2 linked regions of the Modestobacter italicus genome follow. The protein of the gene in region 1 binds, or shares a complex with, the protein of each later gene. Links are inferred from orthologs where the notes say so. Each region holds a gene or a part of one and is shown in the gene's direction. Other genes may lie near its edges.

Region 1 (14,151 bases):
CCGCGCTGACCGCCCTCGCGCTCAGCCTCACCGTCGGCGCGCTGGTCAACGACAGCGGCGTCGCGCTGCCGGCCACCGCCGCCACCCTGCTGGTGCCGCTGCTGGTGCACCTGGTGGCCGGCGCCCCGGTCGGCCCCGCCGAGGTCGCCGGCGCCCCCGGTCCGGCGGCCAAGGCCGCGGACCCCCGTGTTAACGTGGGCGTCCGTGGGTCGACTGGCAGAACCTCGTGACCGCGGACCTCTTCTCCCCAACTCCCAGCCGACGAAGTTCGTCTTCGTCACCGGCGGCGTCGTGTCGTCACTGGGCAAGGGCCTGACCGCAAGTTCCCTGGGGGCCCTGCTGTCCAGCAGGGGCCTCCGGGTCACCATGCAGAAGCTGGACCCCTACCTCAACGTGGACCCGGGGACGATGAACCCCTTCCAGCACGGCGAGGTGTTCGTCACCGAGGACGGCGCCGAGACCGACCTGGACATCGGGCACTACGAGCGCTTCCTGGACACCGACCTCACCGGCCGGGCCAACGTGACCACCGGCCAGGTGTACTCCGACGTGATCGCCAAGGAGCGGCGCGGGGAGTACCTGGGTGACACCGTGCAGGTCATCCCGCACATCACCAACGAGATCAAGGCGCGGATCCTGGCCGGGGCCGAGACCGCCGAGCGGGTCGACGTCGTGATCACCGAGATCGGCGGCACCGTCGGCGACATCGAGTCGCTGCCCTTCCTCGAGGCCGCCCGCCAGGTCCGGCACGAGATCGGCCGGGACAACTGCTTCTTCCTGCACATCTCGCTGATCCCCTACATCGCCCCCTCCGGTGAGCTGAAGACCAAGCCCACCCAGCACTCGGTGGCCGCGCTGCGCAGCATCGGCATCCAGCCCGACGCGCTGGTCTGCCGGTCGGACCGGGCGATCAACGAGGGCCTCAAGCGCAAGATCAGCCTGATGTGCGACACCGAGGCCGAGGGCGTCATCTCCTGCCCCGACGCCCCCTCGATCTACGACATCCCGCGGGTGCTGCACCGCGAGGGCCTGGACGCCTTCGTCGTCCGCCGGCTGGGGCTGCCGTTCCGGGACGTCGACTGGACGGTGTGGGGCGACCTGCTCGACCGGGTGCACGACCCGAAGCAGACCGTCACCGTGGCGCTGGTCGGCAAGTACATCGACCTGCCCGACGCCTACCTGTCGGTGACCGAGGCGCTGCGGGCCGGTGGCTTCGCGCACCGCTCCCGGGTGGAGATCCGCTGGGTCCCCTCCGACGAGTGCCAGACGCCCGAGGGCGCCGCGGCCGCGCTGGCCGGCGTCGACGGGGTCTGCATCCCCGGCGGCTTCGGGGTGCGCGGCATCGAGGGCAAGCTCGGCGCCATCCGGCACGCCCGGGTCAACGGCATCCCGACGCTGGGGCTGTGCCTGGGCCTGCAGTGCATGGTCATCGAGGTGGCGCGCGACCTGGCCGGCATCGCCGACGCCAACTCCACCGAGTTCGACCCGGACACCAGCCACCCGGTGATCGCCACCATGGCCACCCAGCTCGACGTGGTCGCCGGCACCCGGGACATGGGCGGCACGATGCGGCTGGGCAGCTACCCGGCGCAGCTGCAGAAGGGGTCGGTGGCCGCGGCCGCCTACGGCGAGACCGAGATCACCGAGCGGCACCGGCACCGCTACGAGGTCGCCAACGCCTACCGCGAGCAGCTCGAGGAGGCCGGCCTGGTCTTCTCCGGCACCTCGCCGGACGGCACCCTGGTCGAGTTCGCCGAGCTGCCGGCCGAGGTCCACCCGTTCTTCGTCGGCACCCAGGCGCACCCGGAGCTGAAGAGCCGGCCGACCCGGCCGCACCCGCTGTTCGCCGCCTTCGTGCAGGCCGCGGTCGGCTACCAGGACGCCGCCCGGCTGCCGGTGCCCGAGTCCGAGCCGATCGGCATCTGATGAGTCACGACTACGAGGTGGTGGCGTCGGAGGACATCTACACCGGCCGGATCATCTCGCTGCGCAAGGACACCGTGGCGATGCCCGGCGGCGGGACCAGCGACCGGGAGGTCGTGCACCACCCCGGCGCGGTCGGCGTCGTCGCCCTCGACGACCAGGACCGGGTCGTGATGGTGCGCCAGTACCGGCACGCGATCGGCGAGCACCTGTGGGAGCTGCCCGCCGGGCTGCGGGACGTCGACGGCGAGCCGCCGGTCGACAGCGCCCGCCGGGAGCTCGCCGAGGAGACCCAGCTCGCCGCGGAGAAGTGGTCGCTGCTGGTCAGCCAGCACCCCTCGCCCGGCTTCTGCGACGAGCTGATCCAGCTCTACCTGGCCGAGGGGCTCTCCGAGGTCGCCCGGCCCGACGGGTTCGTGGTGGAGCACGAGGAGCTGGACATGACCGTCGAGCGGGTGCCGCTCGCGGAGGCCGTGCAGTGGGTGTTCGACGGCAAGGTGCGCAACGCCCTGGCCGTCATCGGCCTGCTGGCCGCCGCGCAGGTGCGGGCGACCTCGCCGCGGCTGCGCCCGCTCGACGCCGGCTGAGCCGCGCGGCACCGGAGGTGTAGCGGGGGGTCCGAGTGGGGACCCACGGAGGACGGCGGACGCAGCCGACCGGGTCACGCACCCGGTCGGCTGCGGCGTGCCGGAGGGGGAACGGGGGGACGAGCAGCGTGGACGAGCCGGGCAGGCGGGTGCTGGGCGACCGCTACGAGCTGGACTCGTTGATCGCCTCCGGCGGGATGGGCGAGGTCTGGCGTGGCCGCGACACCCTGCTCGGCCGGCCGGTCGCGGTCAAGCTGCTGCGCAGCGAGTACACCGGCGACCCGAGCTTCCTCGCCCGGTTCCGCGCCGAGGCCACCCACGCCGCGGCGCTCAGCCACCCCAACATCGCCGCCGTCTACGACTACGGCGAGCTGACGCCGGAGGACGGCGGCGAGCACCTGGCCTACCTGGTGATGGAGCTGGTCGAGGGCGCGCCGCTGTCCACGCTGCTGCGCGAGGAGGGGCCGCTCAGCCCCGAGGCGACGATGTCGGTGCTCCGGCAGACCGCCGCCGCCCTGGCCGAGGCCCACCACGTCGGGATGGTCCACCGCGACGTCAAGCCCGGCAACATCCTGGTCGGGCCGGACGAGCGGGTGAAGATCACCGACTTCGGGATCGCCTGGTCGGCGGGCAGCGTGCCGCTCACCGAGGCCGGGAAGGTGCTGGGCACGCCGCAGTACCTGTCCCCGGAGATCGCGGTGGGCCACCAGCCCTCCCCGGCCAGCGACGTGTACTCCCTCGGCCTGGTCGGCTACGAGTGCCTGACCGGCGAGCCGGCCTTCGCCGGGGACAACCCGGTGACGGTCGCGCTCAAGCAGGTCAACGAGGAGCCCGAGCCGCTGCCCGACGACCTCCCGGCCGGGCTCCGCGCGCTCGTCGACGAGGCCGTGGCCAAGGACCCTGGCGAGCGGCCCCCGGACGGCGACGCCTTCGTGGCCGCCCTCGACCGGGTCCGCGTCGGCGATCCGGCCAGGGACGGGGCCGGCACCCGGGCGGTCCCGCTGACCGAGCGCCCGGCGCTCGCGCGGCGCCGCCCGCCGGCCGGGCCGGCACGGTCCCGGCGGCGGCTGCGGACGGTGCTGCCGGTGGTCTGCGCGCTGTTCGCCGGCGTCGCCGCCGTCCTCGGGCTGGGCGTGCTCCGCGACGACGACCGGACGCCGCCGGACGCCACGGCGACCGAGCAGCCGCAGCAGCCGACCATCGAGCTCGACGGCCAGGACTACGTCGGCCGGCCGGTCGACGCCGTCGCCCTCCAGCTGACCGCGCTCGGGCTCGCCGTGGACCGGCAGCCGCAGAGCGCACCCGACGTCGCCCCGGGGCGCGTCACGCAGCTCGACCCGGTCGGCCGGGCCCTGGTCGCCGGGGACGCCGTGACCGTCTTCTTCGCCGACGGCGCGCCGGCCGACAGCGCCCCGGTCGGGGACGCCCCGGCTGCCGGGGTCACCGGGGCCGCCGCACCGCCGACCCAGGCACCGACGCAGGCCGCCACGCAGGCACCGGTGACCGACGCCGGGCCGGCGCCGGTCACCCCGGCGACGCCCGCCGCCCCCGGGACGACAGCGACGCAGAGCGACCCGGCGGCCGGCAGCCCGACCGGCACCGGGTCGACCAGCACCGGTCCCACCGACGGCACCCCGACCGGGAGCGCGCCCACCGAGAGCGCGCCCACGGACGCCACGCCGACGGACGCCACGCCGACGGACGCCGCACCGTCGGAGAGCGCCGGCGAGAGCGCCGCCCCGTCCTCCGACTCGGTCCCGGGCTCGACAGCACCGACCTCGTCTCCCGCGCCGTCCTCCTCGGAGACCGCACCGACGTCCTCGGCCGCCGCGTCGTCCGCCGCCGGGAGCTCCTCGGCCGCGCCGCCGGAGGACGGGCAGAGCTCGGCCCCGGCGGCCGGCTGGACCGGCCGCGGCGGCCGGCCCGGCGGCTGACCCCCGGGTTGCCGTCGGCGGGAGGAGCAGTGGAGGGTGGCCGGGTGCTCACACATGACCAGGCCCTGTCCCTGCTGCAGGCCGCCCGCGAGGAGTCCACCAAGCTCGGCGTGCCGATGTCCTTCGCCGTCATGGACCCCGCCGGCCACCTCCTGGCGCTGATCCGGATGGACGGCGCCCCGTGGATCTCGACCGACGTGGCCCAGGGCAAGGCGTGGACGGCGGCGGCCTACGGGGCGCCCAGCGCGGCCCAGAAGGCGAAGATGGAGCCGATGCCGAACTTCGCCACGGCGGTGACGACGATGACCCACGGCCGGTTCACCCCGCAGACCGGCGCGGTGCCGGTGTACTCCGACGGCCGGCTGGTCGGCGCGCTGGGCGGCAGCGGCGGCACCGGCCAGCAGGACGAGGACGTCTGCGCCGCCGCCGTCACCGCCAGCGGGTACACCCTCAGCTGACGCCGGCGCCGTCCGCCTCGGGCACCCGCAGGCCCAGCCGGCGGAGCTCCAGCCCGGCCAGCGCACGGAGCGCGGCCGGGTCGCCCGCCCGCCAGCCGGCCCCGGTGCCGGCCGGCAGGCGGGCCAGCTGCGGCAGCGGGGCGGTCGCCATCGCCCGGGCCGCCAGCAGCTCGAGGTCGGGCAGGCCGTCCGCCCCGTGCGCCAGCAGCCGGTCGGCGGCGGTGGCCTCCCGCAGCCAGGCCAGGCGCCAGCGCAGCCAGCGGACCAGCAGCCAGCCCACCGGGAGCACCACCAGCACGACCGCCAGCACCGCCGCCAGGGTGTGCACGGCGTCCGAGGCGCTGGTGCCCGCGCCGGTGACCGAGCCGCCCGCGTCGCTCAGCGCCCCGAACGGCGCGGACAGCTCGTCGCCGACCAGCGGGACGCCGTCGGCCGCGCCGGCTGCCGAGTCCATCGAGTCCGAGATCGACCGGCCCAGGTCGGCGACGGCCCGGCCGGGTTCGGCCAGCACCAGCACCGCCCCGTGCACCACCCGGGCGACCAGCACCCACAGCACCGCCCAGGCCAGCAGGCCCGCGTCGGCGGCCAGCTGACGGGTGCGGTGGTCGGGTCGGTCGGCGTACAGGCGCATCGGGCAGCTCCCTCGGGGGCGGTCGGGTCGTGAGGATCGTCCGGCACCGCGGCGCGGCGGGCGATCCGGACCGAGCAAGAACGGTCGGGTGCGGAGCGGGCCCGAGCCGCGAGACTCCTCCCATGACCGAGGACGTGCCCACCGGGCGGGACCGGCTGCGCGAGCTGCTCGACGCGGTCCTGGCCGAGGACAACCGGACGCTCACCGAGATGGCGGGGGACGCCTTCGCCTCGCCGTGGCACTTCAGCCGGCAGGTGACCAGGGGTGCGGGGGAGTCGCCGGTGGCGTTGCGCCGGCGGGTGGAGCTGGAGCGCGCGGCCTGGCTGCTGCAGGCCGGTCGCAGCGTCACCGAGGTGGCGTTCGCCGCCGGGTACGAGTCGGTGGAGGGCTTCAGCCGGGCGTTCGCCCGGGCCTACGGCCGCTCGCCCGGGCACCGGTCCGCCGCGCCGGGGCCGACCACCCGGGACGGGCACTGGCTGCCGGCGCCCAACGGCGTCCACTTCCACCCGCCCACCTCGCTGTGGGTGACCGGGGAGCAGGGCGCCCGCGGGGGCGACGAGGTCACCGCGCTGCTGGTGTACCACGCGCTGGAGGACACCCGGGCGCTGCTCGACCTGGCCAAGGGCGTGCCCGAGGACGAGTACCGGAGGTCCCGCGCGCCGGGCTGGGAGGTGCTCGGCTGGGACGGCCCCGAGGAGTCGCTGGCCGCCGTGCTGGAGCACCTGGTCCGGACGACGGAGGTCTGGCTGGCCTGCATCGAGGGCGCCGACCACCCGGCGCGCGGCGCGGACGACCCGGCCGCCCTGCTCGCCCGGCACGACGAGGCCGCGCCCCGCTGGCTGGCCGTCGTCCGGGACGTGTCCCGGCGCGGTGCCTGGGGCGACCGGCTGGTCGACGCGCTGTGCGACCCGCCGGAGACGTTCGTGCTGGGCAGCGTGGTCGCGCACGTGCTGACCTTCGGCGCGCACCGCCGGCAGCTGGCCCGGCACTGGCTCCGGGACGCCGGGGTGCCGGTGGACGCCGGCGACCCCATCGACTGGTCGAGGAGGAGGACCTCGTGACCCGCACCGTCTACTACACCGCCACGTCGCTGGACGGCTTCATCGCCACTCCCGACAACTCCCTGGACTGGCTGCTCAGCCGGAAGACCGACGCCGACGGGCCGATGGGCTACGACGGCTTCATCGCCGGCGTGGGCGCCCTGGCGATGGGCGCGACGACCTACCTGTGGGTCTGCGAGCACGAGCCGGGGTGGACGCCGGAGCGGCCCGCGTGGGTGTTCACCCACCGCGACCTGCCACTGCTGCCGGGCGCGGACCTCCGGCTCACCGCCGGGGACCCGGCGCAGGTGCACGCCGACATGGTGGCCGCCGCGGCCGGCCGGGACGTCTGGATCGTCGGCGGCGGGGACCTCGCCGGCCAGTTCGCCGACCGCGGGCTGCTCGACGAGGTGGTGGTCTCGATCGCCCCGGTGACGCTCGGCGCCGGTGCGCCGCTGCTGCCGCGCCGGGTGGAGCTGGCCGTGCAGGAGGTCGCCCGCAACGGGGAGCTGGTGAGCGTGCGGTACACGGTCGAGCGGACGCCGTCACCCGGCTGAGTGCCGGCGACGGGCCGAGGTGCCCGCAGGGGCACCGACGTGACCTCCGCCATGCCTAGACTCCGGCCGAGGCCGGCCCTGACCGGGCCGCCCTGCCACAGGAGCGCCGCCGGAGAACCCGGAGACGCCCGCCGAACCGGGAGCTGGGGTCTGGACATGAAGGTCGGAGTCGCTCGAGAGGTCAAGAACCGCGAGTACCGGGTCGCGCTCACCCCGTCCGGGGTGACCGAGCTGGTGGCCGCCGGGCACGACGTGCTGGTCGAGCACGACGCGGGGGTCGGGTCGTCCATCCCGGACGCGGACTTCACCGCGGCCGGGGCGAAGATCCTCGGCTCCGCCGACGACGTGTGGGGCGAGGCGGACCTGCTGCTCAAGGTCAAGGAGCCCGTCGCCGAGGAGTACGGCCGGATGCGGGCCGACCAGACGCTGTTCACCTACCTGCACCTGGCCGCGTCCCGCGCGTGCACCGACGCGCTGCTCGCCTCCGGCACGACCGCGGTCGCCTACGAGACGGTGCAGACCGACGGCGGTGCGCTGCCGCTGCTCGCCCCGATGTCGGAGGTCGCCGGGCGGATGGCGCCGCAGGTCGGTGCGCACACCCTGGAGCGGGCCTCCGGCGGGCGCGGGGTGCTGCTGGGCGGGGTGTCCGGCGTGCACGCGGCGAAGGTCGTCGTCCTGGGCGCCGGGGTGTCCGGGATGAACGCGGCCACGATCGCGCTGGGCATGCAGGCCCAGGTCACCGTGCTGGACCGCGACCTGGAGAAGCTCCGCGGCGCCGACCGGCTGTACCGCGGCCACCTGCAGACCGTCGCCTCCAACGCCCTCGAGGTCGAGCGGGCGGTGCTGGACGCCGACCTGGTGATCGGCGCCGTGCTGGTGCCCGGCGCGAAGGCACCGACGCTGGTGAGCAACGAGCTGGTCTCGCGGATGAAGCCCGGGTCGGTGCTCGTGGACATCGCCGTCGACCAGGGCGGCTGCTTCGAGGACAGCCGGCCGACCACCCACGACGACCCCACGTTCGTCGTCCACGGGTCGGTCTTCTACTGCGTGGCGAACATGCCCGGCGCGGTGCCGCACACCTCGACCTACGCGCTGACCAACGTCACGCTGCCCTACGTGCTGGCGCTGGCCAACTCCGGTACCGCGGCGGCGCTGGCAGCCGACCCGGCGCTGGCCCGCGGCGCCAACGTCGCGCGCGGGCAGCTGGTGCACGCCGGCGTCGCCGAGGCGCACGGGCTGCCCGCGGTGCCGTGGCAGGAGGTGCTGTCCTGACGGCGCTCGATCCGGCCCGCCCCACCGCCCTCGCCGGCCCGGCCGTCGACCGGGTGGTCACCGGCTACCTGGACCACCTCACCGTCGAGCGCGGTCTCGCCGGCAACACGATCGCCTCCTACCGCCGCGACCTGCGCCGGTACGCGGAGTTCCTGACCGCCGGCGGCGTCGAGGGGCTGGGCGAGGTGGGGGAGTCCGACGTGTCGGCGTTCCTGGTCGCGCTGCGCACCGGGGACGACGAGCACCCGCCGCTGTCGGCGACCTCGGCGGCCCGCGCGGTGGTCGCCGTCCGCGGCCTGCACCGGTTCGCGCTGCTCGACGGGCTGGTCGTCGACGACGTCGCCGCCCAGGTCAAGCCCCCGGCACCGGCCCGCCGGCTGCCCAAGGCGATCCCGGTCGAGCAGGTCGAGGCGCTGCTGACCGCCGCCGCGGCCGTCGAGGGGCCCCGCGGGCTGCGGGACCGGGCGCTGCTGGAGCTGCTGTACGGCACCGGCGCCCGGATCTCCGAGGCGGTCGGGCTCGCCGCCGACGACCTGGACCTCGGCTCCGCGGCGGTGCGGCTGGCCGGCAAGGGCGGCAAGGAGCGGGTCGTCCCGGTCGGCAGCTACGCCGTCCGGGCCGTCGAGGACTACCTGGTGCGGGCCCGGCCGGCGCTGGCGACCAAGGCCCGGGCCGGGGTGCGCGGGGGAGCGCTGTTCCTCAACGCCCGCGGCGGGCCGCTGTCCCGGCAGAGCGCCTGGACGATCCTCCGGGAGGCCGCCGAGCGGGCCGGCATCCCCGCCGAGCTGTCCCCGCACACGCTGCGGCACTCCTTCGCCACCCACCTGCTCGACGGCGGTGCCGACGTCCGGGTCGTGCAGGAGCTGCTCGGCCACGCCTCGGTGACCACCACCCAGGTCTACACGCTGGTCACCGTCGAGCGGCTGCGCGAGGTCTACGCGACCAGCCACCCCCGCGCGTTGCGCTGAGCTCAGGGCGCGGCGGCCAGCAGCCCGCGGACCAGCGCGGCGTGCTCGGGGCGGGCCGCGGCGGTGTGGTGCCAGGTCGCGGCCAGGCCGAGCGCGACGACCCGGCCGGTGGCGACCAGCGCCCGGACCGCGGTGAGCAGCTCGTCGACCCGCACCCCGCCGGCCGCCGGGTACAGCAGGTCCGGGACCTCGGCGGGGGTGCTGACGTCGACGTCCACGTGCACGTACAGGTCGCCGTCCGGGACGACGCCGGTCAGCTCGGCCACCGTGGTGCGGGTGACCGCCGAGCCGCTGAGCAGCTGGTGCTCGCCGGGGTCGGTGTCCCGCGCGTCGACCAGCACCACGCGGTCCTCCGCGACCGGCCGCAGGCCCAGCGCCGCCGGGAGGGCCAGGTCGCCGCGGCCGACGGCGAGGGCCAGCGGCATGCCGCCGAGGTAGCCGGAGGTGGTGGTGGCGGCGGTGTGGAAGTCGGCGTGCGCGTCGAACCAGACGACGGCCGGGTCCCGCCCGGCCCGCTGCAGCCCGGCCAGCACCCCGAGGCCGGTGGTGCAGTCCCCGGACGCGACGACGACCCCGCCGCCGCCGACGGCGTCCGCGACCTGCTCGTACAGCGCTGCCATCCGGCTCCACGGGTCGCCGGGCGGGAGCTCGGCGGTCACCTCGCGGTCGGCGGGGACGCCCAGGTCGAAGGGGTCGAGGCGCTCGTCGAGGTGGTAGGGGACGACCAGCAGCTCCATGGTCACGAGTTTCCTCCGCGTTCCGGTCACGGTCGCCGCGGACCCTGCCGAGAAGAGAGGTGGGAGAACGGGTCGGCGGCTTCCCCACCGCCGGTCGTGCGCGCTCCTGCCGCGGACCGCACCCGGTCCACGGTCCGCTCAGCACCCAGGGAAGAGGCGCAGACGATGTCGACACGAGCCGAGGCGGCGGCGTCCGCCGTCGCGCTCCCGCGCGGAGGGGCCATGGCGGGCGACGCCGAGATGGGCATCCCGACGAGCCGGGTCGACCCCGCCAAGGCGCGGCAGCGCAAGCTGCCCGACCCGAAGCCGATCACGCAGCACGGTCCGGCCCGGATCATCGCCATGTGCAACCAGAAGGGCGGCGTCGGGAAGACCACGTCGACCATCAACCTGGGCGCCGCGCTGGTCGAGCAGGGCCGCCGCGTGCTGCTGGTCGACCTGGACCCGCAGGGTGCGCTGTCGGTGGGCCTCGGCATCCCCTCCCAGCACCTGGACCGGACGATCTACAACGCCCTGATGGAGCCGCGGACGACGCTGGCCGACGTCCGGGTGGCCACCGACATCGCCGGCCTGGACCTGGTGCCCAGCAACATCGACCTGTCCGCCGCCGAGGTGCAGCTGGTCAGCGAGGTCGCCCGCGAGCAGACCCTGATGCGGGTGCTCGCCTCGGTCCGCGACGAGTACGACTACGTGCTCATCGACTGCCAACCCTCGCTCGGGCTGCTGACGGTCAACGCGCTCACCGCCGCGCAGGGCGTGATCATCCCGCTGGAGTGCGAGTTCTTCTCGCTGCGCGGGGTGGCGCTGCTCGTGGACACGATCGACAAGGTCAAGGAGCGGCTGAACCCGTCGCTGGAGATCGACGGGATCCTGGCCACCATGTACGACACGCGGACGGTGCACTGCCGCGAGGTGTTCAGCCGGGTCGTCGAGGCCTTCGGCGACACCGTGTTCCAGACCGTCATCAGCCGCACGGTGCGGTTCCCGGAGACCACGGTGGCCGGGCAGCCGATCACCCAGTGGGCCCCCACGTCGTCGGGCGCTGCGGCGTACCGCGATCTCGCCAAGGAGGTCATCGCACTGTGAGCGAGCTCGCGAGCTCACCGATGTGCACAGCTCGCCGCGTCGCGGGGATGCCGAGCGTCAGCGAGGTGGACGCGTGACGCGCCGCCCCGTGCTGCCGGGTGCCGCCGAGCTGTTCCGCCGGACCGACGTCGCGGCGCCCTCGCCCGCGCCGGTCACCGAGCTGTCGACCCTCGCGGCCGCCCAGTCCTCACCCGCGCTGCGCTCCAGCGCGTCCCGGGCCGCTGCGGACGATGACGAGCCGCAGGCCACCACCCCGCCGCTGAGCCTGGTGCCCGACGTGGCCGGCGGTGCGCCGCGGATCGTCGTCGACGAGCTGGCCGCGCACCGGTCGACGCTGCCCGCGGCAGCGCCCAAGCAGGTGACCCGGGCGACCGGCTCCCGGGGGCGCGCCAAGCACGAGGAGAAGATCACCGTCTACTGCTCGGCCGACGAGCTGCTGGCCCTGGAGACGGCGCGGCTGGCGCTGCGCGGTCAGCACGGCGTGGCCGCCGACCGTGGCCGCATCGTCCGTGAGGCGATCGCCGTGGTGCTGGCCGACCTCGAGGTGCACGGCGAGGACTCCGTCCTGGTCCGCCGCCTGCGCAAGTAGGACTCGCCTCTCCCGTTGATCATCGGCATCCGGTGGCGGCTCTCGGCGCGCCGCACCGCCGTTCGCCGATGATCAACCCGTCACGCCCGACCTAGGCTGGAGGCGTGGCCGGCCTGCCGTACGTCGAGGAGCTGATCCGTCGGCTGCGCCTCGACGGACGGCCGCTGGACGTCGAGTACGGCGCGAACCGGACGGTGACCCTCACCCAGCGGTCCGACGACGTGGACGAGCCAGTCCGACTGGTGGTCAGCGAGCCGGACCTGGCATCGGCGGTGACGTGGCTCGGCGGGGAGTGCCGCGACCTCCTGGGGCCTGACCAGAGCGTCGAGTCGGCCGGGTTCGACCTGCTGCTGGTGCACGTCGACGAGGTCGTCGCCACCCGTGACGTCAGCGAGCCGCTGCTCATCACCTCCGGAGGTCTGCAGTGGCCGCGCCGTCACCGCGGGCACCGGACGTGACGGCGGAGCCCCAGGAGGTCGGCAACGGGCGGTTCACCGTCCGGCTGGCCAACTTCGAGGGCCCGTTCGACCTGTTGCTGCAGCTGATCGGCCGGCACAAGCTCGACGTCACCGAGATCGCGCTGTCCACCGTCACCGACGAGTTCATCGCCCACCTGCACGCCCTCGGCGACCAGCTGGACCTGGACCAGGCCAGCGAGTTCCTCGTCGTCGCCTCCACGCTGCTGGACCTCAAGGCCGCCCGACTGCTGCCCGCCGCCGACGTCGAGGACGAGGACGACCTCGCCGTCCTGGAGGCGCGCGACCTGCTGTTCGCCCGGCTGCTGCAGTACCGCGCCTACAAGCGGGCCGCGGAGTTCCTGCGCCGCCGGGAGGCGGAGGCCGCCCGCCGGTTCCCCCGCGACGTGGCGCTGGAGCCGCGCTTCGCCCAGCTGCTGCCCGAGGTGCTGCTCGGCGTCACGCCGGAGCAGTTCGCCGCGCTGGCGATGGAGGCGCTGACCCCGAAGCCGCCGCCGACGGTGAGCGTCTCGCACCTGCACGCCCCGGCGGTGAGCGTCACCGAGCAGCTGGTGCTGGTCCGCGGCCGGATCGCGACGGCGGGGACGGCGACCTTCCGCTCGCTGAGCAGCGACTGCGCGCACACCCTGGAGGTGGTCGCCCGGTTCCTCGCGCTGCTGGAGCTCTACCGGCAGCAGCTGGTCACCTTCGACCAGGTGACGCCGCTGGGCGAGCTGCACGTGCGGTGGACCGGGCCGCAGCTGATCGGCGGCCGGCTGCCGGAGGAGATCGAGGCGGCCATCGCGGACGACCTGGAGGAGTACGAGTGAGCGACGAGCCGGAGCAGCCGCGTCCGTTCTCCTGGGATGCCATCGCCGCGGAGGTGGCCGCCGGGCTGGAGGACGACGAGGCGCTGCCCGCGGAGGGCTGGGACGTCGTCGCCCGCCAGCTGGCCGCCGGGCTGGGCGCCCCGGCGGACCTGCCGGCTGCTGCCGACCCCGCGGCCGCGGAGGAGGCGGCGACGGTCGAGGAGGCGCCGGCGCTGTCGTTCGGCCGGGCGCCGGCGGCCCCACCGGTGGAGCTGGAGGTGGTACCCGAGCCGGAGGCCCCGGTGGAGGAGGCTGCGCCGGACGACGCCCCGGTGCAGGAGGAGCTCGCCCTCGGCCTCGACGCGGACCCGGCGGTGCTCCGCGGCGGCCTGGAGGCGCTGCTGTTCGTGGTGGACGCGCCGGTCGACGAGGTGACCCTCGCCGACGCACTGCGCTGCCCGGTGCCGCAGGTGCGCCGCGAGCTGGCGGCGCTGGCCGCCGGCTACGACGAGCGGCGGGCCGGGATCGTGCTCCGCCGGGTGGGGGAGGGGTGGCGGCTGTACACCCGGGAGGAGCACGCCCCGGTCGTCGAGCGGCACCTGCTCGGGGGGCAGCGCAACCGGCTCACCCAGGCGGCGCTGGAGACCCTGGCCGTCATCGCGTACCGGCAGCCGGTGACCCGGGCGCGGGTGTCGGCGATCCGCGGGGTGGGGGTGGACGCGGTGGTGCGCACGCTGACCTCGCGCGGGCTGATCCGGGAGGCCGGATCGGACCCGGACACCGGCGGCGGGCTGTACGTCACGACGCCGCTGTTCCTGGAGCGGCTTGGGCTGACCGGCCTGGACGAGCTGCCCGAGCTGGCGCCGCTGATGCCGGACGCCGGTTCCCTCCTCGACGAGCACCCGGACGCCTGACCTCCGCGGACCCCGCCGTCCTCCGCCGAGAGAGCACGCACCTGGCGGTGGGGGCGTCGACCAGAGGCACGCTTCTGGTGGAGGGGGGCCACGGTGGGAGGCGGGGTGCAGCGTGGTGATCGTCGCTGCGGGGAGGTGGGAGAATGGCGGGGATGAACACCACCCCTGACGACGAGTCCACCACCGAGGGC
Region 2 (15,415 bases), 1.3 Mb from region 1 along the record:
TCGCGGTCTGACCCAGCGCACCTGCGGCATGGCGCACGCGATCTCCGCCCCGGCGTCCTCGGTGGCAGGCTCCCCAGCGGGGGGCCTGCGGCCGAGGACGCCGTCGGTCGTCCGCCCGTCGTGAGCGAGCACACCGACGCCGCCGCCCGCTGGCTCACCGACGCCCTGGGCGTCGAGCTGCCCGCGGAGCTGCTGGAGCTGGCGCTGACCCACCGGTCCTACGCCTACGAGCACGGTGGCCTGCCCACCAACGAGCGCCTGGAGTTCCTCGGCGACTCGGTCCTCGGGCTCGTGGTCACCGACGAGCTCTACCGCAGCCACCCCGACCTGCCCGAGGGGCAGCTGGCCAAGCTGCGCGCCTCGGTGGTCAACATGAACTCCCTGGCCCGGGTCTCCCGCGCGCTCGGCGAGGGCGGCATCGGCCCGCACCTGCTGCTGGGCCGCGGCGAGACGACCACCGGCGGCCGGGAGAAGGACTCGATCCTCGCCGACGCCCTGGAGGCGCTGATCGGCGCCATCCACCTCGGGCAGGGGCTGGACACCGCCGCGGCGATCGTGCACCGGCTGTTCGACCCGCTGCTGGCCGAGTCGGCCACCCGCGGTGCCGCGCTGGACTGGAAGACGAGCCTGCAGGAGCTCGGGGCCGGCCAGGGGCTGGGCGCCCCGGTCTACGACGTCGAGGACACCGGTCCCGACCACGCCAAGACCTTCACCGCCGTCGTGTCGCTGGCCGGCCAGATCCGCGGCAAGGGCACCGGGCGGACCAAGAAGGCCGCCGAGCAGGAGGCCGCCGAGGTGGCGTGGCGCTCGCTCACGTCGGCGACCGACGGCGGGCCTGCGGGCGGCTGACGTGCCCGAGCTGCCCGAGGTCGAGGTCGTCCGGCGCGGCCTGGACCGCTGGGTCACCGGCCGGACCATCGCCGAGGTCGAGGTGCACCACCCGCGGGCGGTCCGCCGGCACCTCGAGGGGGCCGAGCACTTCGTCGCCGCGCTGACCGGCCGCACGCTCACCGCCGCCCACCGGCGCGGCAAGTACCTGTGGTTGCCCGTCGCCGAGTCCGACGGCACCCCCACCGGTCAGGCGCTGGTCGCCCACCTCGGCATGAGCGGGCAGCTGCTCGTGGAGAAGCCCGAGGAGGCCGACGAGGTGCACCTGCGCGCCCGGTTCCGGTTCACCGACGGCGGTCGCGAGCTGCGCTTCGTCGACCAGCGCACCTTCGGCGGGCTGGCGGTGGAGGACGGCGCGGGCACCGGCCCCGCCGACGTCCCGCCGCGGCTGGCGCACATCGCCATCGACCCGCTGGACGACGCCTTCGACGTCGACGCCTTCAGCGCCGCGCTCCGCCGACGGCACACCGAGGTCAAGCGCGCGCTGCTGGACCAGACGCTGATCGGCGGCGTCGGCAACATCTACGCCGACGAGTCGCTGTGGCGCGCCCGGCTGCACGGCGCCCGGCCCACCGACAAGCTCACCCGCGCCCAGGTCGCCGACCTCCTCGAGGGCGTCCGGGACGTGCTGGGGGAGAGCCTCGAGCAGGGCGGCACCTCCTTCGACTCGCTCTACGTCGACGTCAACGGGCAGAGCGGCTACTTCTCCCGGCACCTGGCGGTCTACGGGCAGCTGGACCGGCCGTGCCCCCGGTGCGGCACGCCGGTCCGCCGCGAGCAGTTCATGAACCGGTCCAGCTACAGCTGCCCGCAGTGCCAGCCGCGCCCGCGGGCGCGCAGGTCGTGAGCGCCGTCCGGGTGGTGGCCCTGGTCGAGGGTCAGGTGCAGGGGGTCGGCTACCGCTGGTTCGTCCGCAGCGCGGCGACCGCCCGCGGGCTCGCCGGGTCGGCGACCAACCTGCCCGACGGCCGGGTCGAGGTGGTCCTCGAGGGTCCGGCGGACGACGTCCGGGCGGTCCTGGCCGAACTCTCCGGACCGCGGTCACCGGGTGCGGTCGGCGGGGTGCGGCAGCGCGACGACGTGGTGCAGGGGGTGCCCGGCTTCACCGTCGGGTGACCAAGACGACATCCGCCCGACACCCGCTGGGGGTACCGCCGCCGTTGACCCAGGTCGAACCGGCTGTCACCCTGGGAGCACCAACCCGCGCAGACCGCCCCGGCGGTGCGAGGGACCCACTCCTGCACGTGAAAGGCCGCTGAGCCATGGCCAAGGCCCTGTTCGGTTCGATCGTCGCTCCGCACGAGCTTCGGGTAGCCGAGGAGAACGCCGCCCTGCGCGCCAAGGTGCGCCGCCTCGAGGAGGAGATCGCCGTCCTCCGCGAGGAGCGCGACGCCACGATCGCCCGCGAGCTGCTGAGCATGGCCCACGAGCAGGCCGACGCCGTCCTGGCCTAGCAGCGACCCCGCCGCCCCACCGGCGGCGGGACCGCGGGTCGCACGTGCCTCCTGCACCACCCACCCCACTGGTCACCGATCGTGGGGTGATCGGCACGCTGTCGGCCATCATGGGCCGACCCTGCGCTGAGCAGGACTGTCGTACCCGCCTGGGAGCCTCTCCGCCGTGCACCTGTCCAGCCTGACGCTCAAGGGCTTCAAGTCCTTCGCGTCGCCGACGACGCTGCGCCTGGAGCCCGGCATCACCGCCGTCGTCGGCCCGAACGGCTCGGGCAAGTCCAACGTCGTCGACGCGATCGCCTGGGTGCTCGGCGAGCAGGGCGCCAAGAGCCTGCGCGGCGGCAAGATGGAGGACGTCATCTTCGCCGGTACGGCCGGCCGGCCGGCGCTGGGCCGCGCCGAGGTGACGCTGACGATCGACAACGCCGACGGCGCGCTGCCGATCGACTACACCGAGGTCTCGATCACCCGCCGGATGTACCGCTCCGGCGAGAGCGAGTACGAGATCAACGGTGACAAGGTCCGGCTGCTCGACGTCCAGGAGCTGCTCAGCGACTCCGGCATCGGCCGGGAGATGCACGTCATCGTCGGGCAGGGGCAGCTCGACGCCGTCCTCTCCGGTCGCCCGGAGGACAGGCGGGCCTTCGTCGAGGAGGCGGCCGGCGTCCTCAAGCACCGCAAGCGCAAGGAGAAGGCGCTCCGCAAGCTCGACGCGATGCAGGCCAACCTCGACCGGCTGGGCGACCTGACCGCGGAGCTGCGCCGCCAGCTCAAGCCGCTGGGCAGGCAGGCCGAGGTGGCCCGCCGGGCGGCCGGGGTGCAGGCCGACCTGCGCGACGCGCGGCTGCGGCTGCTCGCCGACGACCTGGTCGGGCTGCGCGACGCCCTGGAGGCCGACGTCGCCGACGAGACCGCCGCGCGCGCCCGCCGGACGGTGGTCGAGGCCGCGCTGGGCGAGGCCTCCCGCACCGAGTCGTCCCTGGAACGGCAGCTGGCCGCCGACGCCCCCGCGCTGGCCACCGCCCAGGACAGCTGGTACCGGTTGTCCGCCCTGGCCGAGCGCTTCCGCAGCGTCGGCCAGCTGGCCGCCGAGCGGCACCGGCACCTGGCCGCCGCCCCGCCGGCCGGGCCCACCGGCCGCGACCCGGACGCGCTGGACGCCGAGGCCGACCGGGTCGAGGCCACCGAGCGCGAGCTCGCCGAGTCGCTCGAGGCCGAGCGCGCGCGGCTGGCGACCGCCGTGGCGCTGCGGGCCGAGGTGGAGGCCGCGCTGACCGAGGCGGAGCGCGCCCTGGTCGCCGCGGCCCGTGCGCTGGCCGACCGCCGCGAGCAGCTGGCCCGGCTCTCCGGGCAGGTGGCCGCCGGCCGGTCGCGGGCCGCGGCCGGCGAGGCCGAGATCGACCGGCTCGCCGCAGCGGCCACCGAGGCCGCCGACCGGGCCGACGCCGCCGCGGAGCGGCTCGAGGCCCGGCGTGCCGAGCTCACCGAGGACGCCGGCGGCGACCAGGACCTCGCTGCCGCGCACGCCGCCGCGGTCGCCGCCTCCGCCGAGGCCGCCCGCACCGTCGCCGAGCTGACCGCCGCCGAACGCGCCGCCGAGCGCGACCGCGCCGGCTGGCAGGCCCGGCGCGACGCGCTCGCCCTGGGCCTGGCCCCCGCCGACGGCGCGGCCGCCGTCCTCGCCGCCGGGCTGCCCGGGGTGCTCGGCCCGGTCCCCGACCGGCTCACCGTCGCACCGGGCGCGGAGGTCCCGATCGCCGCGGCACTGGGCGGCCTGGCCGACGCCGTGGTGGTCGCCGGGGTCGCCGAGGCCGCCGACGTGCTCACCCACCTGGCCGGCACGGACGGCGGGCGGGTGGGGCTGCTGGTCACCGGCGGCCTCCCCCCGGTCGCCCGGGACGGCTGGCCCGAGCTGCCCGAGGGTGCGCGCTGGGCCCTCGACCTGGTCTCCGCACCCGCCGAGCTCGGCCCGGCGCTGGCCCGCGCGCTGGAGCGGGTCGCCGTCGTCGCCGACCTGGCCGCCGCCGTGGCGCTGGTGCGCACCCACCCGCGGGTCCGCGCGGTCACCGGCTCCGGCGACCTGCTGGGCGCCGACTGGTCGGTGGGCGGCCAGGTGAACGCCCCGTCCGGGCTCGAGGTGCGGGCGCGGGTCGACGAGGCCGCGGCCGAGCTGGACCGCGCCGCCGCGACCGCCGCCCGGCTGGCCGACGAGCTGGCCGCCGCCCGGGAGGTCGCCGCACAGCGCTCCGCGGACGTCGACACCGCGCTCACCGCCCGGCAGGCCGGTGACCGGGCGCGCTCGGCCGCCGCCGCCGAGCTCGCCGAGCTGGGCGCCGCCGCGCGCTCCGCGGTGGCCGAGGCCCAGCGCCTGGACGCCGCCCGGGTGCGCGCCGAGCAGGCCCGCGACGCCGCGGTCACCGGGCTGGTCGAGCTCGAGGAGCGGCTGGCCGCCGCCGAGGCCGCGCCGCTGGAGGAGGAGCCCTCGACCGACGAGCGGGACAGGCTCCGCGCCGAGGCCGCCGGAGCCCGGCAGGCGGAGACCGAGGCCCGGCTCGCGGTGCGGACCGCCGAGGAGCGGGCCCGCTCGCTCACCGGGCGCGCCGAGTCGCTGCGCCGCCAGGCCCGGCAGGAGCGCGCCGCGCGGGAGCGGGCCGCGGCCGCCCGGGTCGCCCGGGAGCGCGGTGCCCGCGTCGCCGCGGCCGTGCGCCGCGGCGCCGAGGAGGCGCAGACCGCGCTGACCGCGTCGCTGGCCCGTGCGGTCACCGAGCGCGACGCCCTGGCCGAGGCCCGCACCGGCCGGGAGGCGGAGCTGCTGGTGGTCCGCGCCCGGGTCCGGGAGCACACCGCGGAGCTGGACCGGCTCACCGACGAGGTGCACCGTGACGAGGTCGCCCGCGCCGAGCAGCGGCTGCGGATCGAGGCCCTCGAGGCGCGCGCCGCCGAGGAGTACGGCGTCGACCTGCCCACCCTGGTCGGCGAGTACGGCCCGGCCGCGCTGGTGCCACCGACCCAGGCGCAGGCCGCCGCCGCGGCTGCGGCGGGCGAGCCCGAGCCGGAGCCGGTCCGCTACGACCGCGCGGCGCAGGAACGCCGGGCCGCCCGGGCCGAGCGCGACCTCGCCGCGCTGGGCAAGGTGAACCCGCTGGCGCTGGAGGAGTTCACGGCGCTGGAGGAGCGGCACACCTTCCTGGCCACCCAGCTGGAGGACCTCAAGAACACCCGGCGCGACCTGCTCACCGTCGTCCGCGAGGTCGACGCCCGCATCCACGAGGTGTTCGCCGAGGCCTTCGCCGACACCCAGCGCGAGTTCGCCGAGGTCTTCGCCATCCTGTTCCCCGGCGGGGAGGGGCGCATCTACCTCACCGACCCCGACGACCTGCTGACCACCGGGGTCGAGGTCGAGGCGCGCCCGCCGGGCAAGAAGGTCAAGCGGCTCTCGCTGCTCTCCGGGGGTGAGCGGTCGCTGACCGCCGTCGCGCTGCTGGTGGCGATCTTCCGAGCCCGGCCCTCGCCGTTCTACGTGCTCGACGAGGTGGAGGCCGCGCTCGACGACGTGAACCTGGGCCGGCTGCTCACCCTGGTCGAGCAGCTCCGGAACAGCTCGCAGCTGATCGTCATCACCCACCAGAAGCGGACCATGGAGATCGCCGACGCCCTCTACGGCGTGAGCATGCGCGGCGACGGCATCACCGGCGTGATCAGCCAGCGTCTCCGGGAGCTGCAGACGGCCTAGCGGCCGGGGTGACCGCCAGCTCGACCAGCAGCGGGTGGTGGTCGGAGGTCGCCGAGCCGTCGAGCACCCGGGCCCCGCTGACCGAGACACCGGGGGAGACCCACACCTGGTCGATCCGCACCCGCGGTCGCCGCGCCGGGTGGGTGAGACCGCGACCCGCACGCAGCGAGAACCGGCCGGACTGGTCGCTGCGGTCGGCGGCGAGCTCCCACGCGTCGGCGAACCGCTCGCCGAGCACCGCCAGCTCCGGCGCCGCGGCGTCGGCGTTCAGGTCACCGACCACCACGCCCGGCAACCCCGCTGGAGGGAGCCCGGCGACGACCGCGGCCTGGGCGGCCCGGTCGGCCGCGGCCGCGCTGGACAGGTGGGTGGTCACCACCTCGAGCTCGCCGCCGCCCAGCTGCACCCGGGCGTGCAGCGCGCTCCGCGGTTCCCCGCCGCCGGGCAGCGGGTGCACCCGGGAGCTCAGCACCGGCAGCCGCGACAGCAGCGCGTTGCCGTACTGCCGCCGCTCCGACCGGCCACCCGTGGGAGGCCGGTCGATCGACGGTGACCAGGCCAGCTCCCGGTCCAGCGCCTCGGCCAGCAGCAGCGCCTGGTCGACGAACTCGCTGCGCTCGGCGAAGTGCCGGTCCACCTCCTGCAGGCAGACCAGGTCCGGGTCGGCGTCGTCGAGCAGCCGGGCCACCCGGACCAGGTCGTGCCGGCCGTCGTCCCCGACGCCGTGGTGCAGGTTGAAGGTGACCAGTCGGACGGCGCTCACCCGCAGATCGTCTACGACAGCCGGGTGTCCAGCACCTGGGTGAACCGCGGTGTGCCGTCGTCCTCCCGGCTGGTCGCCCACAGCAGGAACCGGGCGTCCTTGCCCTCCAGCAGCAGCTCGCCCAGCTCGTTGCCGAAGAACGGGCCGGCCTGCTTGCGCCACTGCACCGGGCTCCGCTCCACCCGGGCCAGGGCGCGCAGACCCCCGGTGATCGCCCGCGCCCAGCGGCTCCAGCCGACCTTGAAGCCGATCTCGATGGCGTGCGGCGAGGAGTTGTGCAGCGGCGAGACGGTCAGCTGGTGCACCCGGGTGTCCAGGCCGCCGGGGTTCACCAGCTCCGCGGCGTAGGCGTGGTGGACGTCCCCGGACAGGACGAGGGCGGTGGCCGGCGCCCGGCCCAGCTCGCCCCGGCCCAGCGCCACGAGCGCGCGGCCCAGCCGCTCGAACGACTGCCCGAACGCCGCCCAGTGCTCCAGGTCCGCGGCCTGGCGGAGCTGCTCGGCGAGCCGGCCCAGCGGCTTGCCGGCGTGCCGGACCGACAGCGTCTCGTTCCACCGCTCCAGGTCGTGCACCGAGTGCGGCAGCAGCCAGGGCAGCGAGGTGCCGATCAGCAGGTGCTCGACGCCGTCGGTGACCGCGTTCTTCATGGCGGCCTCGACCCAGTCGAACTCCTCGTCGTCGAGGATCTTGCGGTCGTCCTCCTCCAGCACCCGCCCCGCCCGGCTGTCGAGCATGATCAGCCGTGACGAGCCCCAGTGCCGGACGTAGCTCCAGCGCACCGAGCGCGGCTCGGTGTCCGCCCGGTGGGCCATCGCGTCCAGCATCGGGCCGGCGTCCCGGGTCTCGTTGCCCTCGATCGCCTGCCACAGCTCGTCCTCGGCGAGCTCGTTGGGCGAGAGGTTGCCCAGGTGCTGGTAGACCCAGTAGCTCGTCAGCCCGCCGGTGATCCGCTTCTGCCACCAGTCGGTCGGGGTCACCTCCGCGCGCCAGGCCGCGGAGGTGTTCCAGTCGTCGATCATCTCGTGGTCGTCGAAGACCATCGACGACGGCACGTTGGACAGCAGCCAGCGGACCTGCGGGTCGCTCCAGGACTCCATGTAGAGCCGGGTGTACTCCTCGTAGTCCGCGGCCTGGGCGCCCGGCGGCTCGGACAGGTCCCGGCGCTGGGACACCCACTCCGTCGTCGCCGGGGTGAGCTCGTCGGCGTAGACCTGGTCACCGAGCAGCACCAGCGCGTCGGGCCACTGGTCCTCCGGCTGGTCGGCGAGCTTCCGGGCGTAGCTGTCCAGGGCGTCCGGCGGGATGGCGTCGCGGACGTCGGCGGTGGTCGGGGTGGCGTACCGGCAGGAGCCGAAGGCCAGCCGGAAGGCACCCGGCCCGCCCGCGGTGCGGATCCGGCTCGGCGGGAAGGCCGAGTGCGCCTGCGGCCAGACCAGCGCCCCGTCCAGGTGCACCTCGTAGGGCGTGGTGGAGCCCGGCTCCAGGTCCTCGACCACGACCAGCGCGTAGTGGTGGCCGTTGACGCAGAAGGTGCGGGCCCGCCGGCCCAGCACCGAGACCTCGCAGGGGCGGTCGGTCTCCACCCAGATGGTGGCGGACACGGGGTCGACGTGCCGGACCAGCGGGCCGAGCAGCAGGAGCGGGCGAGTGCCGGCGTTCTCGGGCATGGGCACAGCCTGCCGCATCATCGCGGTCTGCCGCCCGGCCCGCGATGTGGGAGGGCTGGGAGACTGGTGGGCATGGAGTTCGTGCTCATCGCCCTCGCGATCCTGGTCGTCGCCCTGGTCACCGGGGTCAGCCTGCTCGTCGGCCGCGGCCGGCGGACCCTGCGGCTGGACGACGACGCGGCCGCCGGCACGACGCTGACCCGCCCGCCGATTGCCCCCGACCCGACCTCCGGGGCCACCGCGGCCGACCTCTACACCGGGCCCCCGGCACCGGCCGCGCCCGCCGAGGCCGAGCCGGTGCCCGTCGAGCTGCCGCCGGCCGAGCCCGAGCCGGGGCTGCTCTTCGAGACCCCGCTGCCCTCGGCCGGCCGGCTCGTCCGCCTCCGCTCGCGGCTGGCCCGCTCGCAGTCCTCGCTCGGCCGCGGCCTGCTCACCGTGCTCGCCCGGGAGAAGCTCACCGAGGACGACTGGGAGGAGGTCGAGGAGACCCTGCTCGCCGCCGACATCGGGGTGGGCGCGACGACCCAGATCGTCCAGCGGCTGCGGACCCAGAGCCTGGTGCTGGCCACCGCGTCGGGCACCCAGCTGCGCGACCTGGTGGTGCGCGAGCTGACCGCGGTGCTCGGCCCGGACCTGGACCGGACGCTGCACACCGACCGGCACGACGGCCGGCCCGCCGTCGTCCTGGTGGTCGGGGTCAACGGCGCGGGCAAGACGACGACGGTCGGCAAGATCGCCCGGGTCCTGGTCGGCGACGGCAAGAGCGTCGTCCTGGGGGCCGCCGACACCTTCCGCGCCGCGGCCGCCGACCAGCTCGAGACGTGGGGCGAGCGGGTGGGCGTGCTCACCGTGCGCGGCCGCGAGGGCGGCGACCCGGCATCGGTGGCGTTCGAGGCGGTCCGCACCGGCATCGAGGGCGAGGTGGACGCCGTCCTGGTCGACACCGCGGGGCGGCTGCACACCAAGTCCGGCCTGATGGACGAGCTCGGCAAGGTCAAGCGGGTCGTGGAGAAGCACGGGCCGGTCGACGAGGTGCTGCTCGTGCTGGACGCCACGACCGGGCAGAACGGCGTCGTGCAGGCGCGGGTGTTCACCGAGGCGGTCGCCGTGACCGGCGTCGTCCTCACCAAGCTCGACGGCACCGCCAAGGGCGGCATCGTCGTCTCGGTCCAGCGCGAGCTGGGCATCCCGGTGAAGCTGATCGGGCTGGGCGAGGGGCCGGACGACCTCGCCCCGTTCGAGCCGGAGGCCTTCGCCGAGGCGATCGTCGGAGGCTGACGCCGACCGGGGGGCCTCGGAGGCTGAGCGGGTTCAGCTGTCGGCGGGCTGCGGCGTCCAGCGCTGCTCGATCCGGCCGAAGCGCCACACGGCGAGGGCCAGGGCCCAGGTGAGCACGAAGAGCCCCACCACGGCGAACCCGACGAACCCCAGGTCGAGCGAGGCGATCCAGGCCAGCGGCCCACCCTCGATGCCGAGCCGGTCGACGAGCAGGCCGGTCAGCACCATGAGCCCGATGACCAGCGCCACGGTCACCGACAGCAGGGTGACCGTCAGGTTGTAGAAGACCTTGCGGACGGGCTTGAGGAACGCCCAGCCGTAGGCGCGGGACATCAGCACGCCGTCGGCGGTGTCGAACAGGCTCATGCCGGCCGCGAACAGCACCGGCAGCACGAGGATGGCGTACCAGGGCAGCACGAACGCGGCGGAGCCGGCGGCCAGCACCAGCAGCGCGACCTGGGTGGCGGTGTCGAAGCCCAGGCCCATCAGCAGGCCGACGGGGTAGAGGTGCCAGGCCTTGCTGACGCGCCGCGTCACCCGGGTGAGCAGCCGGGCCAGGAAGCCGCGGTGGTGCAGGTGGTGCTCCAGCTCGGCCTCGTCGTACTCCCCGGACCGCATCCGGCGGAAGACCCCGGCGATGCCCACCGCGGCGGACAGGTTCATCAGGCCGATGACGAGCAGGAAGGTGCCGGCGACCAGGGTGCCGATCAGGCCCAGGGTCTGGCCCACCTGGGAGTCGCCGTCCTGCACGACCCCGGCGACCGACCGCACGCCGGCGACGAGCAGCAGGCTGGCGGCGAAGACGACCGACGAGTGCCCGAGGGAGAACCAGAAGCCCGCGCTCACCGACGGCTTGCCCTCGCCGACGAGCTTGCGGGTCGTGTTGTCGATCGAGGCGATGTGGTCGGCGTCGAAGGCGTGCCGCACACCGAGCATGTAGGCGGTCAGCCCGACCCCGACGCCGAGGACGCCGGTGCTGCCCAGCTGGTACTCCCGCGGGGCGACGGCGAGGACGAGCACCCCCCAGCCGAGCACGTGCAGCAGTGCGACGAACCCGGTCATCCCGGCGATGCTGCGCCGCTCCCGACGGCTGAAGCGCCCGGGGGCCTGGACGGGTGCGGTCGTCGGGGCGGAGGTCACCGGGCGACCTTATTGCACCCTCTTTGCAACTGCACACGGGTCGCAACAAGGGCCCTGCGCAGTGACCGAGGACACCCGGACCAGCGCGCGGACGTGCCGCGCAACACGACCGGAACACACGACGGCGACACGCGAGGCGGAGTTCACCGCCGGGAAACACGTCCGCGCCGCCGCCGGAAACACAGGGTCGGCACCGTCTTCCCTGCGTCACCGGGGGACCGGTGGCGCCGCCCCGAGATCCCCTCGGGTCCCGCTTGCGGCCCTTGGCCGACGACACCCTCAGGAGGTTGCCGTGGTCAACACCGGCGACACCGCCTGGATCCTCACCAGTGCGGCGCTCGTGCTGCTGATGACCCCAGGTCTCGCGCTCTTCTACGGCGGCATGGTCCGCGCGAAGAGCGTGCTGAACATGATGATGATGAGCTTCGGTGCGCTGGCGCTGATCAGCGTGCTGTGGGTCATCTACGGCTACTCCGTCGCCTTCGGCAACGACGTCGGCGCCGGGCTGCTGGGCGACCCGGGTGAGTTCTTCGGCCTCAAGGGCCTGATGGAGGACACCACCAGCGAGGCCGGCGGCTACCCGGTGATGGCCTTCGTCGGCTTCCAGGCCGTCTTCGCGATCATCACCGTCGCCCTCATCTCCGGTGCCATCGCCGACCGCGCGAAGTTCGGCTCCTGGATGGTGTTCTCCGCGGTCTGGGCGACCATCGTCTACTTCCCGGTCGCGCACTGGGTCTTCGACTTCACGCTGACCGACGACGACGGTGCGGTCACCCACACCGGTGGCTGGATCGCCAACAACCTCGCCGCCATCGACTTCGCCGGTGGCACCGCGGTGCACATCAACGCCGGTGCGGCGGGCCTGGCCCTCGCGCTGGTGCTCGGCAAGCGCCGCGGCTTCGGCCGCGACCCGATGCGCCCGCACAACCTCCCGCTGGTGATGATCGGTGCCGGGCTGCTGTGGTTCGGCTGGTTCGGCTTCAACGCCGGCTCCGCGCTGGCCGCGAACAACACCGCCGCCGTCGTCTGGGTCAACACCATGGTCGCCACCGGCGCCGCGGCGCTGGGCTGGCTGCTGACGGAGAAGCTGCGCGACGGGCACGCCACCTCGCTGGGCGGCGCCTCCGGCGTGGTCGCCGGCCTGGTCGCGATCACCCCGTCCTGCTCGGCGGTCTCGCCGATCGGCGCGATCATCCTGGGTGCGGTCGCCGGTGTGCTCTGCGCCCTGGCGGTCGGCCTGAAGTTCCGGTTCGGCTACGACGACTCCCTCGACGTCGTCGGCGTGCACCTCGTCGGTGGCCTCTGGGGCACCATCGCCGTGGGCTTCCTCGCCACCGCGGCCGCTCCGGCCGGCGTGGACGGGCTGTTCTACGGCGGTGGCGTCGACCAGCTGTGGCGCCAGGTGGTCGGCGCACTCGCCGTCCTCGTGTTCTCCTTCGTCCTGACCTACCTCATCGGCCTGGTCATCCAGAAGACGATCGGCTTCCGGATCACCGAGGAGGACGAGATCACCGGCATCGACACCGTGGTGCACGCTGAGAGTGGCTACGACTTCGCCTCCCTGGGCGGCAGTGGTGGCGCGACCCTGTCCGGCCAGGCGCACGCCGAGGCCCGCAACACCGAAGGAGCGACCCGGGCATGAAGCTGGTCACCGCGATCGTCAAGCCGTTCAAGCTGGACGACGTCAAGAACGCCCTCGAGCTGATCGGCATCGCCGGCCTCACCGTCAGCGAGGTCCAGGGCTTCGGCCGTCAGCGTGGGCACACCGAGGTCTACCGCGGTGCGGAGTACCAGGTGGACTTCGTCCCCAAGGTCCGCATCGAGGTGGTCGTCAGCGAGATCGACGCGGCGCGGGTCGTCGACGCGGTCGTCGAGTCGGCCTCCACCGGTCAGATCGGCGACGGCAAGGTGTGGGTCACCACGATCGACGAGGTCGTCCGGGTCCGCACCGGTGAGCGCGGGGCCGACGCCCTGTAGCGCACACCCGGGAAGCCGACGTCGGCCGGGGCGGTGGGGGAACCCGCTGTCCCGGCCGATGTCGTCTCCCCGGACGGACGACGGCTCAGCGACGACCGGAGGTGCCCGTGCTCGACCACTCCGCCCTGCCCGCCCTGCCCCGTGCCGAGCGGGTGCGGGCCGTCGACGACTGGCTGTCCGGCCTGCTGGCCGACGCCCTGTCGGGGACCCCCCGCCCGTCCCGCCGGCGCGGCGGCCCGCCGCCGGGACCGGCGGGCGCCGGGGTGGCGCTGGTGGCGGTCGGCAGCCTGGGCCGCCGGGAGCTCCCGCCGCACGGGGACCTCGACCTGGTGCTGGTGCACGACGGGCGGCCGGAGGTCGCCGCCCTGGCCGACGCGCTCTGGTACCCGGTGTGGGACGCCGGCCTGCGGCTGGACCACTCCGTCCGGACCGTCGCCGAGGCGGTCTCCGTCGCCGGGGACGACGTGAAGGCCGGCCTCGGCCTGCTCGACGCCCGGCACGTGGCCGGTGACCCCGAGGTCACCGCGGCCCTGCGGACGGCGACCCTCGGCTCCTGGCGCCAGCACGCCGGGCGCCTGCTGCCCCAGCTCCGCGACATCCGCCGCAGCCGCAGCCGGCAGCTCGGCGAGCTCGGCTTCCTGCTCGAGCCCGACCTCAAGGAGGCCTACGGCGGGCTCCGCGAGGGCCAGGTGCTCCGCGCGGTCGCCGCGGCCCAGCTCGCCGACGAGCCGCCGGCCGACGCCGGTGAGGCCTACGCCTTCCTCCTCGACGTGCGCGACGCCCTGCAGCGCAGCACCGGCCGGGCCACCGACGCCCTGGTGCGCCAGGAGCAGCGCCCGGTCGCCGACGAGCTCGGGCTGGCCGACGACGACGTGCTGCTGCGCCGGGTGAGCCTGGCCGGCCGCCGGCTGGCCTTCGTCGCCGACGAGACGTGGCGCCGGGTCGACGCGTCGCTGGTGCGCCGGCCGCGGTCCCGCTACCGCCGGGTGCGCCGGGAACCGCTGGCCGAGGGGCTGGTCCGGCAGGGCGACGAGGTGGTGCTGGCCCGCGACGCCCGCCCCGCCGCCGATCCCGGCCTGGTGCTGCGCGGCGCCGCCGCCGCGGCCCGCGCCGACCTGCTGCTGTCCCCGTACACGCTCAAGGTGCTGGCCGTGCACGCCCCGCCGCTGCCCGAGCCGTGGCCCCCCGAGGTGCGCTGGTCCTTCCTGCGGCTGCTGGCCAGCGGGCGCAGCGCCGTCCCGGTGCTGGAGCAGCTGGACCAGGAGGGCCTGCTCTCGCGGATGCTGCCGGAGTGGGACCGCGTCCGGTCGCTGCCGCAGCGGCACCCCTGGCACCGGTTCACCGTCGACCGGCACCTCGTCGAGGCGGCCGCGGCCGCGGCCGAGCTCACCCGGGACGTCGACCGGCCGGACCTGCTGCTGGTCGGGGCGCTGCTGCACGACATCGGCAAGGGCTGGCCCGGCGACCACACCGAGGTGGGCGTCATCGTCGTGGCCGAGATGGCCGCCCGGATGGGCTTCAGCGAGCCGGACGTGGCGACACTCGTCGCGATGGTCCGCCACCACCTGCTGCTGCCCGACGTCGCCACCCGCCGGGACCTCGACGACCCGCTGACCGTGGACCGGGTGGTGGAGGCGATCGGCGGGGACGCCGCGCTGCTGCAGCTGCTGCACGGCCTCGCGCAGGCCGACGGCGCCGCGACCAGCAGCTCGGCGTGGTCGCCGTGGAAGGCGCACCTGGTGGCCGCGCTGGTCGCCCGGGTCGCGGCCCGGCTGGGCAGCGCGCCGCTGCCCGAGCCCGTGCTGGAGCCGACCCAGCCGCAGGTCACCACCCCGGCCCCGTCGGTCCCCGGGCAGACCGGGCCGGTCACCGTGGGGGTCGAGGACGTGCTCGACGGGCAGCAGGTCACCATCGGCGCGGCGGACCGGCCGGGGCTGTTCAGCCTCTGCGCCGGCGTGCTGGCGCTCAACCAGCTCGACGTGCGCGCCGCCCGGGTGAGCGTGCAGGACGGCCACGGCACGCTGGTGTTCGCCGTCCGGCCGCGCTTCGGCCGCCCGCCGGTGCCGGAGATCCTGGCCGACGGCGTGCGCGCCGCGCTGGAGGGGACGCTGCCGCTGGGGGAGCGGCTGCGCCAGCGCGAGCGCGACTACAGCCAGGACCGCAGCCCGGGCCGCCCGCCGCGGATCTCCTGGTTCGACGCCGAGGCCACCGGCACCACCGGGCTGGTCGAGGTGCGGGCCACCGACCGCGCGGGCCTGCTGCACCGGCTCACCGCCGCCCTCGCCGACGCCGGGCTGGACGTCAGCTCCGCGACGGTCGAGACGCTGGGCGCCGACGCGGTGGACGCCTTCTACGTCAGCGACCCCTCGGGCACCCCGATCGACCCGGACCAGCGGGAGCGTGCCGAGCGGGCGCTGGTGGCGGCCGTCCGGGGCGACGCGCCGGACCCGGCGGCGCTGGGCGAGCGCTGACCGGGGCGTCCGGCAAGGCGACACGCCGGCCGGCGCTGCCCGGT

The links.
Region 2: the proteins of MODMU_RS15095 (region 1) and smc are in contact, whole or in part, in a crystal structure (PDB 3ZGX), measured with the Bacillus subtilis proteins. The link is inferred for Modestobacter italicus from one-to-one orthologs.

What each region holds. Positions count from the first base shown.
Region 1 is NC_017955.1:3,154,749-3,168,899, reverse strand. The notes cover bases 11,319-14,151. They hold MODMU_RS15095 (segregation and condensation protein A), read left to right. Parts: upstream 11,319-12,236; coding sequence 12,237-13,067; downstream 13,068-14,151. Other genes in these bases: MODMU_RS15085 (pseudouridine synthase), read left to right, coding at 14,113-14,151; scpB (SMC-Scp complex subunit ScpB), read left to right, coding at 13,064-13,960; MODMU_RS15100 (hypothetical protein), read left to right, coding at 11,887-12,240; MODMU_RS15105 (hypothetical protein), read left to right, coding at 11,319-11,782. In the rest of the region: MODMU_RS15165 (hypothetical protein), read left to right, coding at 1-230; pyrG (CTP synthase), read left to right, coding at 205-1,926; MODMU_RS15155 (NUDIX domain-containing protein), read left to right, coding at 1,926-2,510; MODMU_RS15150 (protein kinase domain-containing protein), read left to right, coding at 2,639-4,444; MODMU_RS15145 (GlcG/HbpS family heme-binding protein), read left to right, coding at 4,489-4,902; MODMU_RS15140 (hypothetical protein), read right to left, coding at 4,895-5,533; MODMU_RS15135 (helix-turn-helix domain-containing protein), read left to right, coding at 5,656-6,594; MODMU_RS15130 (dihydrofolate reductase family protein), read left to right, coding at 6,591-7,130; ald (alanine dehydrogenase), read left to right, coding at 7,287-8,402; site-specific tyrosine recombinase XerD, read left to right, coding at 8,381-9,370; MODMU_RS15115 (arginase family protein), read right to left, coding at 9,373-10,107; MODMU_RS15110 (ParA family protein), read left to right, coding at 10,330-11,193; more of MODMU_RS15105, read left to right, coding at 11,267-11,318. UniProt on the Bacillus subtilis protein: Participates in chromosomal partition during cell division. May act via the formation of a condensin-like complex containing Smc and ScpB that pull DNA away from mid-cell into both cell halves.
Region 2 is NC_017955.1:4,403,671-4,419,085, reverse strand. Bases 2,179-6,275 are described here. They hold smc (chromosome segregation protein SMC), read left to right. Parts: upstream 2,179-2,508; coding sequence 2,509-6,075; downstream 6,076-6,275. Other genes in these bases: MODMU_RS20920 (endonuclease/exonuclease/phosphatase family protein), read right to left, coding at 6,041-6,275; MODMU_RS20930 (hypothetical protein), read left to right, coding at 2,179-2,342. In the rest of the region: rpmF (50S ribosomal protein L32), read left to right, coding at 1-11; rnc (ribonuclease III), read left to right, coding at 121-849; mutM (bifunctional DNA-formamidopyrimidine glycosylase/DNA-(apurinic or apyrimidinic site) lyase), read left to right, coding at 851-1,735; MODMU_RS20935 (acylphosphatase), read left to right, coding at 1,732-2,004; more of MODMU_RS20930, read left to right, coding at 2,151-2,178; more of MODMU_RS20920, read right to left, coding at 6,276-6,838; MODMU_RS20915 (alkaline phosphatase D family protein), read right to left, coding at 6,850-8,505; signal recognition particle-docking protein FtsY, read left to right, coding at 8,578-9,783; Nickel transporter NicT, read right to left, coding at 9,817-10,923; MODMU_RS20900 (ammonium transporter), read left to right, coding at 11,216-12,565; MODMU_RS20895 (P-II family nitrogen regulator), read left to right, coding at 12,562-12,900; MODMU_RS20890 ([protein-PII] uridylyltransferase), read left to right, coding at 13,008-15,371. UniProt on the Bacillus subtilis protein: Required for chromosome condensation and partitioning.